DNA from 3 places in the Roseibium salinum genome. Region 1 is predicted to be linked to each of the others. Evidence: predicted binding sites of a transcription regulator. Region 1 holds the regulator's gene; each other region holds the start of a gene.
What was found. Region 1 encodes PhoB, which activates phosphate uptake and scavenging genes when phosphate is short. Its sites were predicted from a motif close to TGTCATNNANCTGTCAT; they were not measured.
Positions count from the first base shown of each region.

Region 2: ON753_RS21980 (DUF2794 domain-containing protein) is a predicted target of PhoB. The motif match lies at 3,248-3,264, and genes of this name have one in related genera.
Region 3: olsB (l-ornithine N(alpha)-acyltransferase) is a predicted target of PhoB. The motif match lies at 2,574-2,590, and genes of this name have one in related genera.

Region 1 is NZ_JAPEVI010000003.1:2,265,528-2,269,645, forward strand. Features, by position in the region: gene ON753_RS15045 (aspartate aminotransferase family protein) at 1-1,125, opposite strand, end outside; gene ON753_RS15050 (GcrA family cell cycle regulator) at 1,526-2,053, shown strand; gene phoB (phosphate regulon transcriptional regulator PhoB) at 2,354-3,052, opposite strand; gene phoU (phosphate signaling complex protein PhoU) at 3,125-3,823, opposite strand; gene pstB (phosphate ABC transporter ATP-binding protein PstB) at 3,853-4,118, opposite strand, start outside.
Region 2 is NZ_JAPEVI010000003.1:3,753,908-3,758,025, reverse strand. Features, by position in the region: gene ON753_RS21990 (Bax inhibitor-1/YccA family protein) at 222-1,004, shown strand; one part of gene ON753_RS21985 (IS1182 family transposase) at 1,107-1,544, shown strand; one part of gene ON753_RS21985 (IS1182 family transposase) at 1,546-2,478, shown strand; gene ON753_RS21980 (DUF2794 domain-containing protein) at 2,798-3,187, opposite strand; gene ON753_RS21975 (GNAT family N-acetyltransferase) at 3,740-4,118, shown strand, end outside.
Region 3 is NZ_JAPEVI010000003.1:3,490,277-3,494,394, forward strand. Features, by position in the region: gene ON753_RS20680 (PAS domain-containing hybrid sensor histidine kinase/response regulator) at 1-2,340, shown strand, start outside; gene olsB (l-ornithine N(alpha)-acyltransferase) at 2,737-3,687, shown strand; gene ON753_RS20690 (transglycosylase domain-containing protein) at 3,884-4,118, shown strand, end outside.

The DNA of each region.
Region 1 (4,118 bases):
TATTTCTTCTTCGCTAATGGTCAGCGGCGGCATGATGCGCACCACATTTTCGCCGGCCGGGACTGCCAGAAGCCCGGCCTCGCGGGCGGCGGCAACATAGTCGCCTGCCGGCACGACGCATTTCAGGCCGAGCATCAGACCGTTGCCGCGCACCTGCTCCAGAACTTTCGGATGGCTGTCCACCAGCCCGGCAAGCTTCTGCTTGAAGCTGAGGCCCTTTTGCCGGACCTCTTCCAGGAACCCGTCGCCGAGCACGACGTCCAGCACGGCGTTGCCGACCGCCATGGCCAGCGGATTGCCGCCGAAGGTGGTGCCGTGGGTTCCAGGTGCCAGGGCCTTCGCCGTCTCGGCGGTCGCAAGGCAGGCGCCCATCGGGAACCCGCCGCCGATCCCCTTGGCAATAGCCATCAGATCGGGTTCGACACCCGTCCACTGATGGGCGAACAGCTTGCCCGTCCGTCCGACGCCGGTCTGGATCTCGTCATAGATCAGGAGAATGCCGTTGTCGTCGCAGATCCTGCGCAGGGCCCGCAGGAAATCGACCTGGATCTCCCGGATACCGCCCTCGCCCTGGATCGGTTCGATAGCGATCGCCGCGGTCTGCGGGCCGATCACGGCCTTGAGCGCATCCAGGTCACCGGTCGGCACCTGATCGAAACCCGGCGCCTTGGGCCCGAAGCCCTCCAGGTATTTCGCCTGTCCGCCGGCGGCAATGGTCGCAATCGTGCGGCCGTGGAACGCGCCCTCGAAAGTGACGATATGGAACCGGTCCGGCTGGCCGTTGTCATAGTGATAGCGGCGCGCGCACTTGATGCAGGCCTCCATCGCCTCGGCTCCGGAATTCACGAAAAGCACCTTGTCGGCAAATGTCGCCTCGCACAGCCGCTTCGCCAGCCGCTCGCCTTCCGGCATCTGGTGGAGATTGGAGACATGCCAGAGCTTGGCCGCCTGATCCTGCAGGGCCTTGACCAGATGCGGGTGGCTGTGGCCGAGCGCGTTCACGGCAATACCGGAACCGCAATCGAGGAATCGTCGGCCGTCTGCCATTACCAGCCAGACACCTTCCCCGTGATCGAAAGACAGGTTCGATCTTGCGTAGTTTCCAAATAGTGCCGTCTCGGACATTCCTCGTACAACTCCTGTTAGCGCCTTTCCCGCTCCGGTTACGTCACGATAACGGTACGGAAAGGCCAAAACGCAACGTGCCGCCCCGATGAGGCGGCACGCAGCGGAGAACTTATACACCGTCCCTACCGTTGCCTGTCAATGGAAATGCCGTATTTGCCCGCAAATCGGGAAGTCACGACACGTTCAACGGGCTCGCCTTATTTGGGGAAAAGTCGGTTCATCCCCAATTGGTTTAAGACCAGTGGTTGCCTCACAAATTAACACTATTGTAACCTCTGGGCAGTCAGACACGAGATCTCGTGACGTCAATCGGATACAGGCACTAGATATGCCGATCGAGCGCATGCTTGTCACGAGGCTAATGGCCGCCGGTCGGTCAAATAAAAAGGGTGCGGCAATGAGCTGGACGAACGAACGGGTTGAGCTTCTCAAAAAGCTTTGGAGCGACGGCTTGAGCGCCAGTCAGATTGCGGGCGAGCTGGGCGGGGTGACCCGCAACGCCGTGATCGGCAAGGTGCACCGGCTGGGCCTTTCCGGCCGCGCCAAAACGGCCTCCAACCCGTCCAAACAGCGTCGCGCACGACCCAACGCTCCCGCGGGCACTTCGGCACCGAAGAAACCGGCCGCCCAGCCGCAATCGATCGGCGCGACCGCCCTGAAGGCCGATTACGCACCGGCTCCGGTGGCCGAAGCAAAACCGGAACCGATCGCGGAACTGGTCCCGATCTCCCAGCGTGCAACGATCCTGACGCTGACCGAGCGGACCTGCAAATGGCCGATCGGTGATCCGGCAACGGACGACTTCTATTTCTGCGGCCGCCAGTCGGATGCCGGCGTGCCCTATTGCGCGCACCACTGCAAGATCGCCTACCAGCCGGTCGCCGACCGCCGCCGCGACCGCAAGGTGATCGCCCAGGCATCCTGACGCAACAGTTCAGCTCAGACTTGAAGTGCCCGCCGATCCGGTGGGCATTTTTGTTTTCTGACCCTGCGATCTCCATCGCCAGCCGGGCGCGCCGGGATCGGAGAGCCGCAAGCCCGTTCTCCTTCCATCCTACACGACAGACCTCGGCTCACCGGTCCCGGATCTGCGCTTCGCTCCGTCCGGGAGGACGAAGGAAAGGTTGTCGCTAGGCTAGGCCGGGTGCACCACGGCTATGGGCATTCGTGAAGGGGGTGCCCGTTTTCGGCAGTGCGGGCGGCGCGGCAGTGGCGCCTCTACGGTTCAGCCTGTTGCCGAGAACTGATCGTTGAAGGCGTACCCGGCGCCGCGGACGGTGCGGATCGGGTCACTGGCCTTGCCCTTGTTGAGCGCCTTGCGCAGGCGCCCGACATGGACGTCCACGGTGCGCTCGTCGACATAGACGTCGTGACCCCAGACGCCGTCGAGCAACTGCTCGCGCGAGAAAACACGCCCGGGCGACGTCATCAGGAATTCCAGCAGACGGAACTCCGTCGGCCCGAGATGGATCTCCTTGGCGTTCCTGCGGACGCGGTGCGTTTCGCGGTCCAGTTCGATGTCGCCGGAGCGCAGCATGCTCGACACCACTTCCGGGCTTGCCCGCCGCAGGATGGCGCGCACGCGGGCCATCAGTTCGGGCACGGAGAAGGGCTTGACCACGTAGTCGTCGGCCCCTGTCGCCAGGCCGCGAATGCGCTCGGCCTCCTCGCCGCGGGCCGTGAGCATGATGACCGGCAGACGTTCGGTATCTTCACGGGCACGCAGGCGCCGGCACAGTTCAATTCCGGACAGGCCCGGCAGCATCCAGTCGAGGAGCAGGAGATCCGGGAGGCTTTCCCTCAGCCGGAGTTCCGCTTCATCGCCGCGGACACAGGATTCAACCGTGTATCCTTCCGCTTCCAGATTGTATCGCAACAGAAGGCTGAGTGGTTCTTCGTCTTCAACGATGAGCACCTTCGGCATACAGTATCGCTCCACTTCCCTCACCGGCGCCGAGCGCCGGACAGTTCATTCCTGGCGTTCAACGAGCAAGGTTCAGGCAGGACCCATGGTTTCGTCCATCTTCGTGCGCTCTTCCGGCAGGCGCTCACCGGTGACCATGTAGTAGACGTTCTCGGCGATGTTGGTCGCGTGATCGCCGATGCGCTCGATGTTCTTGGCGCAGAACAGGAGATGGACACACTGGGTAATGACCCGGGGGTCTTCCATCATGTAGGTCAGCAGCTCGCGGAAGATCGAGGTGTAGATCGCATCGACCTCGGCATCGGCCTCCTGGACCCGGCGCGCGGCTTCGGCGTCCTTGCGGGTATAAGCGTCCAGCACCTGCTTGAGCTGCGACAGGGCAAGCTCGGTCATGTGCTCGACGCCGATGGCAAGCTTCTTGGACTGCAGCCCGCTGTCGATGGCAATCGCCCGCTTGGCGACGTTCTTGGCCAGGTCTCCGACCCGTTCCAGGTCGTTGGCAATCCGCGTTGCCGCGGTGATTTCCCTGAGGTCCTGGCCCAGCGGCTGGCGGCGGGCGATCATTTCGATCAGCTTCACCTCGACTTCGTGATGCAGCGCGTCCAGGCGCTCATCCTGACGGATGGTGGTTCTGGCCAGCTCGAGATCCTGCGAAACCAGCGCGGACACGGCATCCGCAAAGGCCCTTTCAGCCAGGCCGCCCATTTCGGCGATCTTGCCGGCCATGTCCGTCAGTTCCTGGTCAAACGCCGAGACAATATGTTCAGACATCGTGTGTCCCCTAGTATCCGGTATTTCGGTCAGCCGAAGCGGCCCGTGATGTAGTCCTGCGTCCGCTTGTCCTTCGGGTTGGTGAAGATGTCCTGGGTCAGGCCCTCCTCGACCAGCACGCCAAGGTGGAAGAATGCGGTACGCTGCGAGACGCGGGCCGCCTGCTGCATGGAGTGCGTCACGATGACGATGGTGAAATTCTCGCGCAGTTCGTCGATCAGCTCTTCCACTTTCGCCGTCGCGATCGGGTCGAGCGCGGAGCACGGCTCGTCCATCAGGATCACTTCCGGGCTGA
Region 2 (4,118 bases), 1.5 Mb from region 1:
GCAGATCGCTTCGGCTGAAGCCAGAAAACGGTGTCCAGGCACGTGCCGACCGCGGCTGGAATTAAACATATGGGCGGATTATTCGGGCTGACGCGAGGGGATTGCGAAATTTTCGGAAATTCTATCTTGTGCTGATGTCCACATTTTCCCATATGTTGAGGGAGTTGTGCTACATGTAATGTCACATGAGCACATCGTTCTAAAAGGGGATTAACACGACCATGTCGACCTTTGACCGTCAATCTCAAGGCGCCTACACGGGTGCCGGCACACGCGCCGAGGCCGGCATCGATCAGGGCCTGCGCAGCTATATGCTAGGCGTCTACAACTACATGACGCTCGGCCTTGCGCTGACCGGCTTCCTGGCGCTGGCAACATCGATGCTGGCAACGACCACGGATCCGAGCGCTGCTGTCGCAAGCCTCGGCAACGGACAGATGCTGACGCAGCTTGGCGTTACACTTTACGGCAGCCCGCTGAAATGGGTCGTCATGCTGGCTCCGCTCGGCATGGTGATGTGGCTGTCCTTCCGGATTCAGTCGATGAGCGCTTCGTCCGCGCGCACGCTGTTCCTGGTGTATTCGGCCGTGATGGGCATCTCCCTGTCGTCGATCTTCCTGGTCTATACCGGAAACTCGATCGCGCGGGTGTTCTTCATCACCGCAGCTTCCTTCGGTGCGCTGAGTCTGTTCGGCTACACGACCAAGAAAGACCTGTCCGGTTGGGGCTCGTTCCTGATGATGGGCCTGATCGGCATCATCATCGCATCGCTGGTGAACATCTTCCTGGCATCTTCCGCCATGCAGTTCGCGATCTCCGTGATCGGCGTCCTGGTGTTTGCAGGCCTTACCGCCTACGACACCCAGCAGATCAAGGAAATGTACTTTGAAGGTGACAGCAGCGAAGTCGCCACCAAGAAGTCTGTGATGGGCGCCCTGCGTCTCTACCTCGACTTCATCAACCTGTTCCTGATGCTGCTGCAGCTGTTCGGCAACCGCGAATAACTGCCGCTGCATCCTGAAACGAAAAAAGCCCGGCCAAGCGCCGGGCTTCAGACTGCTGACAAACCCCTGGCATTGTCCAGGGGTTTTTGATTCACTGTTTAGATGTTGAAGAAGCCCGGCCCCGATCAGACAGCGCTCGAGATGGTTACACTCGAGCAGCTTGTTCCCGCCGATCACCTTTTGCGCAAGATTGACGCGGTGATCGACTTTTCGTTCGTCCATGACCGTGTCTCGGCGCTCTACTGCGCAGACAACGGCCGTCCACCGCTGGATCCGACGTTGATGTTCAAGGCGTTGTTCATCGGTTACCTGTTCGGCATCCGCTCGGAGCGCCAGTTGGTGCGCGAGATCGAGGTGAATGTCGCCTACCGCTGGTTCTTGCGGCTGAAGCTGACGGACAAGGTGTTCGACGCCTCGACACTGAGCCAGAACCGGCGGCGTCGCTACAACGACGCGTCTGTCGCCCAGGATATCTTCGACCACATTGTCGAGCAGGCGATCGCTCATGGCCTTGTAGACGGCACGGTGCTTTATACGGATCTCGACACATCTGAAGGCGAATGCCAACAAAGGCAAATACGATCTGGCTCAAATCGAGAAGTCACGGGCCGATTATTGGGCGGACCTGGACCGGGCGGTTGAGGCGGAACGCAGGCTGCATGGCCAGAAGCCGCTAAAGGAGCAGGAGCGCTCTCCTGAGGTCAAGCAAACCAAGGTGAGCCGCACGGATCCGGACAGCGGCTACATGGTGCGTGAGGGCAAGCCAAAGGGCTTCTTCTATCTGGACCACCGCACGGTGGACGGTAAATTGGGGATCGTCACGGACACCTTCACCACACCGGCCAATGTCCATGACAGCATTGTTTATCTGAACCGGCTGGACCGTCAGGCACACCGCTTCAGCTTCCAGGTCAAGGCGGTTGGTCTTGATGCGGGCTATGCCACTTCAGCGATAGCCCGGGGACTGGAGGAGCGGGATATTCTGGGGGTGACCGGATACCGCCGCCCGTCTGCCCCAAAGCCCGGCATGATGCGCAAATCAAGCTTCGCTTACGAGGAGCAAACCGATGGCTACCGTTGTCCCGAAGGCCGGCTGCTGACCTATGCAACGACGGACAGGAACGGCTACAAACACTACCGCTCCGACCCTGCCATCTGCAAAAAGTGTCCGCTTCTGGCCTCCTGCACCTCCAATGCCAGGGCTGAGCGCACCATCACCCGCCATGTCTGGCAGGAGAGCAGGGAGCGAAGCGATACATATCGCCTGACACCCTGGGGCAAGGCTGTTTACAAGCGTCGAAAGGAAACCGTGGAGCGTTCGTTTGCCGATGCCAAACAGCTCCATGGCCACAGATACGCCAGGTTCCGAAGTCTGGTGCGCGTCCAGATGCAGTGCCTCCTCGCCGCCGCCGCCCAGAACATCAAGAAGATCGCGATGGCCCTCACCAAACCACCCAAACAAGTACGGGCCTGACAGGCAAAAAGCCCGACCACGCTAAATTCAAAACCCAGAAATAACGGCAAAACAAATCTCAAAAAACAAACCCGCCGAAATCGGCGGGTTTGTCAGCAGTCTGAAGCCCGGCCAAGCGCCGGGCTTTTTGTTTGGCCAAGGTGTTGTCGCCTGCGTGTGTCCAGGGGATTTCATAAGCCGGAACAGGGCGTTTCCGCCCACGGCTCGCGGCGGTCCGTCCACCCTTATTGGCACGACGGCACGGAACAGCCGCGCTGCAGCGCGAGGCGGCGGTCTCAGGATCCACCAGGCACGATCCGCCAGACAAGACCCGGTGCGGTCAGGCCTCGACCACGCTCAGATGCTTCTTCTTTTCCAGCACCCGCAGGACCTGGCCGAGGTCATGGCCGCGCTTCAGGATCATGCCGCCGGCGGCAATGACGGAATAGGCCCCCTGGCGCCGGGCAAGCTTCGGATCCTTCTCGATCCGGTAGAGCGGCATTTCGGAAGATCTGCGGAATACGGAGAAGACGGCCCTGTCCTTCAGAAGGTCGATGGCATAGTCCCGCCACTCGCCGTCGGAGACCATGCGTCCGTAGAGACGAAGGATGGTATCGAGTTCGCGCCGGTTGAAGGCAACGACGGGTTTGGGAGAGGGGGCCGGGTGGCCTTGCGGCAGCGGGCTCAGCCCCCTGCCGCGCTGAAACGCGCTATCGTCGGCTTCGCTCATTCCGCCTCCATTTCGCTCGCGGTTTCGCTGCTGACCGGGAATCATCACTCTGGATATTCCCGTCACCCGAATGTCATGATGCGTTGGCTTTGGGGTGTATGGCAAGCCCGCAATGCCAGAAAGCGCTTTCCGGCTGCCGGATCCGGCAACCCCGGCAGGCGAAATTCCGGGGAGATACGGAAAAAACGGCCCCTTTGCGTTTTGCCCAAAAAGAATGCGCAAATTTTCATGTTTTTGCCGCATTCCAGCCCTTGGCCAGCCACTTTGACTATCCATATTCCAAATATACCCTGATGGGTATGGCCAGTAGGGACCGCGGAATGCATTAGCCCCCCAGCCCCCCGAGGTTGCTACCGGCCTGCCAGATTTAGTGAGTCAAACATCAGGGCAACTGAAGGGCCGGCTATATGCCGGCCCTTTTCATTTTTCCGACCACCGCCTCCGAATATCGTCATATCTGTCAAGCCGCTCCACGGGGCGGCAGCGACTTTTCGGTTGCCGGGCCGCGATTGCCTCTTTTCCATTCCGCCTGTTGCTGTATCCTTTTGAACGATGACCACTGACCTGATCGATCTGCGCGCGGCGACGACCGCGGATTGCGAGGCCCTTGCCGGAATTCATTGCGAAGCCTGGCTCGGTGCCTACCGCGGCGTTTTGCATGGCGTCGACCTGCAGAAGATGATTTCCCGCAGGGGGCTCGGCTGGTGGCGGGGCGCCCTTGCCCGCGGCGTCGACATCAAGATCCTCAGCATTGCCGACATTCCGGCCGGTTACGCCACTTACGGGTCCTGCCGGCTGCGCAATACCGGCATGGACGGCGAGATCTACGAGCTCTATCTGAAACCGGAATACCAGGGCCTCGGCTTCGGGCGTGTGCTGTTCGACAATGTCAGGGAAACCCTGGCGGCAAAGAACCTCGCCGGCCTTGCGG
Region 3 (4,118 bases), 1.2 Mb from region 1:
GCCCGCTCGCGGCCGGAAGGCGCGCGCTCCTCAAGACCCTCCGGAAGCTCCTTCGACGGCGATCCAAGGTCCGAAACGGATGATGCCGGTCCCGTGATCGGTCCCGGCCGGCGTGCCACGGACGGGCCGCTATCCGCTCCCGCCAGGGTCCTTCAGCATCTGGCCCTGGCAGGACTGGTTCTCGGCCTGGGCGCCGCCCTCTTTCTGGTGACCACCGACGGCCTCAACCGGTTTCTCGGGGCGGGACTGGCGTTTTTCGCCGGCGGCCTGGCAGTCTGGCGCCTGTTCGCCGACGACATGTTCCGCGCCGTCCAGGCGGTGCAGATCAAGGACGAAAAGATCCGGCGCCTGCTGGCGCGATGCGAGGAACTGGAAGACCGTGCATGGGAACTCGGCGAGTCCGACGAGCGCCATGCCAGCATCCTGGCAACGCTCGGGGACGTCGTCATCCGGCGCGACCAGGACGGCATCATCACTTACGTCAATTCCGCCGCGGCCGATGTCTTCGGCGCAGATCATCCGCTGCAGCCCGGCAGTGCAATGGAGCTGCCGCTGATCGAAGTGGAAGGCCTTGGGTGCTTGCGGACCGAATCCTTCGATGACGATGCGCAGGCCATGGACTTTCAGGATCTTCACATCGAAACCGCGCAGGGGCCGCGCTGGTTTTCGCGCATCGACATTCCGGTGCGCGACACGGTCACCGACCGCCAACTGGTGCAAAGCGTCCTGCGCGACGTCACCGAGCGCCGTCTCATCGAGGAGGAACTGCTCGCCGCCCGCCATGCGGCGGAAAGTTCCAACGAGGCCAAATCCCGCTTCCTGGCCACCGTCAGCCATGAAATCCGTACGCCGCTGAACGGTGTCCTCGGCATGGCCGCCCTGCTGCGCGACACGCGTCTCACCAAGGAACAAAGCGCCTATATCGAGGCGCTGGAAACCTCGGGCGAAACGCTGCTGCTCCTGATAGACGAAGTGCTGGACTTCTCCAAGGTGGAGGCCGGCAAGCTGGACATCCGGGCCACTCCGGTGCGGGTGGGCGCGCTTGCGGAAAACGTCGTCGAGCTTCTGGCCCCCAAGGCCCATGCCAAGCGGCTCGAGGTCGGCGCTTTCGTCGATCCGGACCTTCCGGCGGAAGTCACCCTGGATGCCACCAGGGTGCGGCAGATCCTGTTCAATCTGATCGGCAACGGCATCAAGTTCACAGACGATGGCGGGGTGGCGGTGGAACTGGAGGGACGGCCAAATCCCGAAGGCGGCAGCTTCCTTGACATCGACGTGCGCGATACCGGCATCGGCTTCGACGAAGCCGAGGCGGAGCGCCTGTTCAGGGAGTTCGAGCAGATCGATCACGGCCCGGCACGCAAATTCGGCGGCACGGGCCTGGGACTTGCCATTGCGCAGCGCCTGGCAGGCCTCATGGGCGGGGCGATCACGGCGCGGCCCACCGGAGACGGCGGCGCGACTTTCCGCGTCTCGCTGCCGATTCCCGAAGGCCTTTCTTCCAGCAATGACCCGCGCCTTGCCGGCCTCGAGGGACGCAAGATCGTCCTTGTCAGCAACAGCCGGATCGAATGTCCGCTTCTGGCCAGGCGCCTGGCGCGCCACGGCTCGGACGTCACCGTCCGGGCACCGGGCAATTCCGATCTCGATGAAGCTCTGTGTTCGGCGGATCTTCTGGTCGTCGACAACTCCGCGCTTTCCGACGGCGGCGGCTGGCTGGCCACCGCCCGCCTGTCGGGCTGCCGGGCACCGGCGGTCATCATGATCGCTCCGCCGGAGCGGGAACGGCTGGAGCACCTGCGTGAAGCCGGGTATGCGGCCTACCTGATCCGGCCGGTGCGCATTGAAACGCTCATCCAGATCTTTTCCGGGCTATTGAACGGCGAGGGCATCGACCACGCCTGGGATGTCAGCTCCGAACCGGTCACCAACGGCTTTCTCGCCAGCCGCAGCCGAAATCCCGGCCGTCCCTTGCGTCTCCTGGTCGCGGAAGACAACGACATCAATCGCCTCCTGAGCGAAGCGATGCTGCGCAAGCTCGGTCATGTGCCGGTGATGGTCGCCGATGGGGAACGGGCGGTGGAAGAAGCTTTGAGCGGTTCGTTCGACGCAGTGCTCATGGATCTTCACATGCCCGGCCTCGACGGTTTCGAGGCGATCCGCAAGATTCGGGAAGACGAAGAGGCGAGCGGCCGCGCGCCCGTACCAATCCTGATCGTCACGGCGGATGTCATGCAGGATGCGCGCGACAAGGCGACGGAGGCCGGGGCTGCCGGCTATCTGACGAAGCCGCTGTCCGTGGAATCCATTTCCGATGCACTTGCCGAAATCGGCCGCTGACCCGGGAGCGGCGCTCATCATCTGAGCGAGCCCTACCGGTTTCATGGGAGGCCAGCATATCACGATTGCATTGGGCTTTCTCAACAATCAAAGCGGGTGCGTTGCTTTTGCAGCGCGGCACGGAATGCCGCTCCGATAGATTTCACAAATCCACAAGAGTGAGCTAAGCTTGAACTGTCCGGTGGCTGGAAATCGGCCGGGTGATCCTGTGGCAGGAGTGCGGAAACGCGCGGTGTCATCCGGTTGTCGGATTAACGTGGTCTACGGCAGGATCGAAGCACGGTGACCTGATTCGGAGCGCTCGGTCCGGCGCACGCAGGACGGCATGCGAACGAGGCGCGGCCGGTCGCCTGCCGGTGTCCCTGGAAAACGGTAAGAGGGGGTGGAATGTCCATTATGCGGCAAGGGCTGTTTTCTCCGAAGAAGCTGGTGCGGAAGTTCACACCGGCAATGTGGCCCGGCGCGGCGATGGTAAACGCACCGCACGTCGCGCATCCGCTCCAAACGCCGGTGAAGACCGGCGAAACGCTCGGCCGGATCGGCTCTCTCGAAGTCCGCATGGCGCGCAATTTCTACGAAGTGAAAAAGGCTCAGCGCCTGCGCTACCAGGTCTTCTATCAGGAGATGTCGGCCATTGCGGATGCGCATACCCTGGCAACACGCCGTGACGCCGACCCGTTCGATGACTATTGCGATCACCTTCTGGTGGTCGATCATGCCTCGATGAAGCGCAACAAGCTCGGCAGGCTGAAGCCCGAGATCGTCGGCACCTACCGCATTCTGCGCCAGGAAATCGCCGACCGGCACAGCGGCTTCTACACGGCGGGCGAATACGACGTTCAGTCCCTGGTCGACGCCAATTCGGGCAAGCGTTTCATGGAACTCGGCCGGTCCTGCGTATTGAAGCCCTACCGCAACAAGAAAACCGTCGAGCTGCTGTGGCACGGCATCTGGGCCTATGTGCTGCGCCACAAGATCGACGTGATGCTCGGATGCGCTTCCATCGAAAGCACGAACCCGGATGCGATCGCTGGCCAGCTTGCCTTTCTGCATCACAATGCCCGCGCGCCGGAAGAATGGCGCGTGCGCGCGGTGGAAGACAGGTATGTGGAGATGAACCGCATGCCGGCTGAGGAAATCAATGCCAAGGAAGCCCTGCGCGCCCTGCCGCCGCTCGTCAAGGGCTATCTGCGGCTCGGTGCCTTCATCGGCGACGGCGCGGTGATCGATCACCAATTCGGCACGACGGACGTTCTGATCATCATGCCGGTCTCCGAGCTTAATACGCGCTACGTCAATTACTATGGAGCGGACGCCAGCCGCTATTCGAGCGAGCAGCCGGCCTGACGGCACCCGCCGCCCGAACAGCCGGATCGCCTGCAGATCCTCGGGCCCTCTGTGGGAGCTAAACCGCGGCCAACGGGGAAAATTTCCGCCGGGCGGCCGGGGAAGGATGTCAGACTTAACACCCCCTTAAATTGCCGCATTCTAGGATCATCACCGGGGAAACCGGCGTTCTGCCGGAAAACGGGACGGATGATCGATGGCGACAAGGGCGAAACGCCAGCCGCGAATTGAGCCGACATTTGGAAGCGGGAGCAGCAGCCTGCTCGACCTGCGTCTGACGCCGCAGGATCGCGCCTCCGCGCCGGGCGGCAAGTCAAAGTCCCGAAAGACGTCGAAATCCGGCACAACCAAGAAGAAATCACCCGGCAAGCCCGCGAAATCCCAACGCCCTAAATCACGAAACGGTTCTGGCGGCCGCTCCGGCGCCAAGC